DNA from 2 places in the Leclercia sp. AS011 genome. Region 1 is predicted to be linked to the other one. Evidence: predicted binding sites of a transcription regulator. Region 1 holds the regulator's gene; the other holds the start of a gene.
What was found. Region 1 encodes Fur, which represses iron uptake genes when iron is present. Its sites were predicted from a motif close to ATAATAATGAGAACNACTATCAA; they were not measured.
Positions count from the first base shown of each region.

Region 2: a site for Fur is predicted at 1,463-1,485, ahead of WFO70_RS06300 (TonB-dependent siderophore receptor). Genes of this name have one in related genera too.

Region 1 covers NZ_JBBCMA010000001.1:2,232,091-2,235,259, reverse strand. The annotation lists gene chiP (chitoporin ChiP) at 1-1,047, shown strand, start outside; gene chiQ (ChiQ/YbfN family lipoprotein) at 1,094-1,423, shown strand; gene fur (ferric iron uptake transcriptional regulator) at 1,581-2,027, opposite strand; gene fldA (flavodoxin FldA) at 2,319-2,849, opposite strand; gene ybfE (LexA regulated protein) at 3,005-3,169, opposite strand, start outside.
Region 2 covers NZ_JBBCMA010000001.1:1,356,931-1,360,099, forward strand. The annotation lists gene WFO70_RS06290 (alpha/beta fold hydrolase) at 1-352, opposite strand, end outside; gene catA (type A chloramphenicol O-acetyltransferase) at 629-1,288, opposite strand; gene WFO70_RS06300 (TonB-dependent siderophore receptor) at 1,578-3,169, shown strand, end outside.

The DNA.
Region 1 (3,169 bases):
GAGGACTGGTCCGGCGATAAGAGCGGGATCAGCCTGTACAAAGCGGCGGCAAAATTTAAATACGGTCCGGTATGGGCGCGCGGCGGCTGGCTGCAACCAACCGGGCAAACCCTGTTAGCGCCGCACTGGAGCTTTATGCCAGGTACCTATCAGGGTGCCGAAGCCGGGGCCAACTTTGACTACGGTGATAGCGGCGCGTTGAGTTTCTCTTACATGTGGACTAACGAATATAAAGCGCCGTGGCACCTTGAGATGGACAAGTTCTATCAGAATGACAGAAAAACCCGCGTCGACTATCTCCACTCCTTCGGCGCGAAGTACGATTTCAAAAATAACCTGATTCTCGAAGCCGCCTTTGGTCAGGCTGAAGGTTTCATCGATCAGTACTTTGCCAAAGCCAGCTACAAGCTTGATATCGTGGGTGGCCCGCTCTCAACGACCTATCAGTTCTACGGTACGCGTGATAAAGCCGACAGCGGCACCGTGAACGATATCTACGACGGTACGGCATGGCTGCAGGCGCTGACGCTGGGCTACAAAGTCGGTCAGGTCGATTTGCGTCTGGAAGGGACCTACGTGAAGGCGGAAGGTCAGCAGGGTTACTTCCTGCAGCGTATGACGCCAACCTATGCCTCTTCCAACGGGCGTCTGGACGTGTGGTGGGATAACCGCTCCGACTTTAACGCCAACGGCGAAAAAGCGGTCTTCTTCGGGGCGATGTATGACCTGAGCAACTGGAACCTGGCGGGCTGGAGCGTCGGCGCATCCTATGTCTACGCCTGGGACGCGAAACCGGCAGACTGGTTAATCAACAGCGCCGGTCAGCGTGAAGATATCGCCTCGAACAAGATCAAAGAGTCTGCCTACAGCCTGGATGCGAGCTACACCCTGCAGGACGGTCGCGCGAAAGGGACTATGTTCAAACTGCACTTCACGCAGTATGACAACCACTCCGATATCCCAAGCTACGGCGGCGGCTACGGCAACATCTTCCAGGACGAGCGTGACGTGAAGTTTATGGTTATCGCCCCGTTCACCATCTTCTGATGACAACCCGGGCGGGGGCGATCCCCGCCTGACTGGAACCGTTATGCTGAAAAGAATCGTACTGGTCGCGGTGCTGGCATCAGGACTGGCCGCCTGCGCACAACCGCAAACCCAGAAAGAAGACACCCGTCTGAAAGAGGCCTACAGCGCCTGCATCAATACCGCTGAAGGATCGCCTGAGAAACTCGAAGCCTGCCAGAGCGTGCTGGACGTGCTGCGTCAGGAGAAGGCGCACCAACAGTTTGCGACCCAGGAAACCGTCCGGGTGGCGGATTACCAGGCCTGTATCCAGGCGCGTAAAACGGGTAACAATCAGGACGTGACCAAAAACTGCGATAAAATCTGGCAGGAGATTCGCAGTAATAACAGCAAGTAATCCGCTGTCTTTAACGCCCGGTGGCGCTTTGCTTACCGGGCCTACGGGAGATTTCACCCTGGTAGGCCCGTGTAAGCGCAGCGCCACCGGGCTTTTTGACATAATGACAGGCAAAAAAAAAGCCAACCGTCAGGTTGGCTCAGAGTCTTAGCGGAGATTATTTCGTGTCGTGCGCGTGGTCATCTTCGCGGCAGTCGCCTTCGGCACAGTGGCCATACAGGTACAGACTGTGGTTGGTCAGACGAATGCCATGACGTGCGGCAATTTCGCGCTGACGTAATTCGATGGAATCATCGCTGAATTCGATCACTTTGCCGCAGTCGAGGCAAATCAGGTGATCGTGATGATGCTGCTGCGTCAGTTCAAATACGGATTTACCGCCTTCGAAATTATGACGCGTAACGATGCCTGCATCGTCGAACTGGTTCAGTACACGGTAAACGGTAGCCAGACCAATCTCTTCGCCCATGTCGATCAGACGCTTGTATAAGTCTTCCGCACTGACATGATGGTTATCCGGACCCTGAAGCACTTCCAGGATTTTTAACCGTGGAAGCGTGACTTTCAGTCCGGCCTTCTTTAATGCGGTGTTGTTGTCAGTCATGCGGAATCTGTCCTGTTGCTAAACGATTCACTTCTAAGGAAGAAGTGACAGAAAATGCACCTGGGATAATGCGTCTCATTATAGAAGTGCCATGGCGTAATGAAAACTGCAAGTCTCAAGTAAAGTATGCTTATAAAAACGTGGTACCGCCAACAAAGTTGTTACAAGGTTCCCCGTTTACTCCTGGATCATTGTACAGGTATGGCAGCAAAAGTTAAAAATTTGTAGCAATTATTTTGATTGGTATTACCTATCAATGCGGCGCAACTTTAGCGTTGCGCCGCGACATCATCAGGCATTGAGGATGTCGTCGAGGTGCAGCTCTTCGCGAACCTGTTTCACCCATTTGTCGACACGCTCGGCGGTCAGTTCCGGCTGGCGATCTTCGTCGATGGCGAGGCCCACGAAGTGGTTATCATCGGCCAGACCTTTGGAGGCTTCGAAGTGGTAACCGGCGGTTGGCCAGTGACCCACGATCACCGCGCCGCGTGGCTCAATGATGTCGCGAATGGTGCCGAGGGCATCGCAGAAGTACTCTGCGTAGTCTTCCTGATCGCCACAGCCGAACAGGGCCACCAGTTTGCCGTTGAAGTCGATCTCTTCCAGAGACGGGAAGAAGTCGTCCCAGTCACACTGCGCTTCACCGTAATACCAGGTCGGGATGCCCAGCAGCAGAATATCGTAACCTTCGATATCTTCTTTGCTGCTTTTCGCAATGTCATGCACATCGGCAACGTCTTTACCTAACTGTTTTTGAATGTTTTTTGCGATGTTCTCGGTGTTACCCGTGTCGCTGCCGAAAAAAATGCCGATGATTGCCATGAGTAAAATAACCTCTTGATACTTAATGGTATGGTGGCGCAATTTAGCCACGGATAAGGGCAATCATAGCAGAACAGAGAAGCCTGCGGAAACTGCTATCACGCAGGACTGCACTCTGTGCTACATGAAAGCAACAAGAAGGGGAGTTTTCTGACTTAAGCTTTGCCGTGCCATTTCCCGAGCTGCGCGATCAGCATCTCTTCGATAAGCTCACTGCGGCTGATCTCACGGGCATTCGCCAGCTCGTTCAGCGCATCGACGGCGTCAGCGTTCAGTTTCAGCTCGACGCGTTTAAGCCCACGACTTTTATCGCGTTTAAG
Region 2 (3,169 bases), 880 kb from region 1:
CTTTGAGGTGTTGGGTGCGGATGTACTCAGCGATAGCGTCAACTACCGGCGCGATGACCTTCCCGTCCCGGTTGGACATAGCAGGTGTATTTGCAAAGCCCGCGAGTTCTAAAATGTGAACGCGATGGCTCAACTGTAGATCTGATGCTAAATCGGCCCAGATTGCGCGAGATGACGCCAGCCCTGGGATCAATATGACATCCGTTCCTGAGCCTTGCGTCTCAACGGACATAGACTGCAAATTCGGATGTTCTGATGATATGGACAGAGATTGAGCGCTGGATATTGGGATTAAGACAGACATCAATAAAAAAGCGCCTCCGAGCATTGCACGAATATTTGGGGTATGCATTAAATCGTCCTGTTTAAGCCAGCTCATTTTAAAAGAGCTTTGTTTTTGTGATCCTGTTGACGCAGTCAGACTAACGCGATGAAGGTAGGGTGCACCACCACCATATTTAGGGTTGACTCTGGTTGCTGAGGTAACGTACCGAGTGAATGTCAATATGCGCAGAAACAGATTTCAGGTTGGGTCAGAAGAAAAAGTTAACTGGATGTGGGCCGATAATGGTATCGGCTACTTTCACAGATCTGCGGAAGGACTCTGGCAGTTTTCATGTCAGTTTTACTAGAGGTGCTCAATGTCATCACACAGCGCCTGTAATTCGTTGATCAACCTTGCCACATGGAACCCATCGCACACGGAGTGATGGACCTGAACGGCGAGCGGCAACAATACTTTCCCATCCTGGTGGTAATATTTCCCCAGCGTGAACATCGGGGAGAAAAAGTTCTTCATATTAGCCACGTTGATATCAAAACTGGTAAAGCTTACCCAGGGAATACCTGACACAAAAAAGATATTTTCTGGAGACTCACCCTTGGGCCAGTAAGCAAGGTTATTACCATAGCGCGCAGTATCTTCTGAATAAACGTTCTGGAAGTGATGGATATTGCCGTCGTACTGACTCCATATGCAGGAAAAGGTCTCCGTTTCATTATGGAAAACGGTATAGCTTGGATAAACTTCATCCCAAATGACCAGCTCATCGTTCTTCATCGCCATCCGGAATTCGGAATGACTATTTACGATCTTAGAAATAAGGAAAATGATTGTCGGATAAAATTTCCAGCCCACCTGCTTAATATGTTTTAGCAGCGCGGTAATATCTAATTGCACAGTCTGGTTAAATGTTGATTGAGCAAAAGACTGAAATACCTCGAAATGCTCTTTCCTTGCCCAGCGAGATAAATCAACAGGGGTGTAGTCTGGCGTTATTTTTTTCATTTTTAACCTTAGGGTGGCAAACGCATTGTGAGAGTAGCGCATCCTTATACAGGAGGAAAGAAAATGCCGTCGAGTTTCCCCTGTTCGCTCGGTTAAGGCCTTCCTGCCCGCCCCCAGAAAACCCCATCAAAATCATGCCATTATGGAAATATTTTTTTAGCAATACCTGTTTACATTTTAATGATAATTCATATCATCTTGACAATCATTATCACCTGCGAAGGTGATGTTCTTGCGGTACGGGGCTTCAACGCCACGACTACCTCGAAAAATCAGGATGATCACAATAATGAAAGCGCGTCACCTCTGGGCTTTAAACCCTTGTTTGTTAATGATGTTAGCCGCTAATGCCTCGGCTGAAGGCCAAAAAGAAGAGTCGCTGGTGGTCTCCGCCAGCCGAACCAACCACAGCATTACTGACATGGCCCAGACCACCTGGGTTATTGAACAGGCTGACATTGAACAGCAGGTTCAGGGGGGCAAAGAGCTCAAAGAGGTGCTGGCGCAGTTGATCCCCGGTATGGACGTCAGCGGCCAGGGGCGTACCAACTACGGCATGAATATGCGCGGTCGTTCAATGATGGTGATGGTTGACGGCGTGCGGTTAAACTCTTCACGCAGCGACAGCCGCCAGCTGGACTCTATCGATCCCTTTAATATCTCGCGCATTGAAGTGATCTCCGGCGCAACCTCCCTGTATGGCGGCGGCAGTACCGGCGGCTTAATCAATATCGTCACCAAAAAGGGGCAGCCGGAAACGGAAGTCGAGTTCCAGACCGGTCTGAAAACCGGGTTCAACAGCCATAACGATAATGACGAGAACGTCGCGGCGGCGGTCAGCGGCGGCAACGATAACGCCTCCGGACGACTGTCGGTGGCCTATCAGCGCTTTGGCGGCTGGTACGACGGCAACGGCGACGAAGTGATCATTGATAACACCCAGACCGGGTTGCAATACTCTGACCGTCTGGACGTGATGGGCACCGGCACGCTGAATATCGACGATCACCAGCAGCTGCAGCTCACCACGCAGTACTACAAAAGCGAATCCGACGGTAAGCACGGCCTCTACCTTGGCGAGAACTTCTCGGCAGTGACGGGTTCCGGCAACGCTTACAACAAAAATAATCTCGACTCCGACCGTATCCCTGGCACCGAACGTCACCTGATCAACCTGCAATATGCCAATACCGATTTCTGGGGCCAGGATCTGCTCGCCCAGATTTATTATCGCGATGAGAGCCTGACGTTTTATCCCTTCCCTACCCTTTCCGGTGGCCGGGTCACCAGCATTGGCGCATCGCAGCAAAAAACTGACTTCTACGGCGGCAAGCTCACCCTCAACAGCAAACCGCTGGATGATTTGACGCTGACGTGGGGTGTCGATGCGGAGCATGAAACCTTCGACGCCAATCAGCAATTTTTCGACCTCAGCAAAGCGGCGGCCAGCGGCGGCATGAAGCTGGATAACGCCTATAACATCGGACGCTATCCGGGCTACAGCATCACCAACCTCGCCCCGTTCCTGCAATCCAGCTACGACTTCTCCGCCATCACCCTGAGCGGCGGCGTGCGCTATCAGTACACCGAAAACAAGGTCGACGACTTTATTGGCTACGCCCAACAGCAGGGTATTGCCACCGGCAAAGCCACCTCGGCGGACGCGGTACCGGGCGGAAAGACTGACTACAACAACCTGCTGTTCAATGCCGGTATTCTGGGTCATCTGACTGAACGCCAGCAGCTGTGGTTTAACTTCTCCCAGGGCTTTGAGATCCCGGATCTGGCGAAATATTACGGTTCCGGCACCTACCAGCTGGTAAACGGCCATTACCGTCTGGTCAACAGCGTTAACGTCAACGACTCGAAACTCGACGGGAT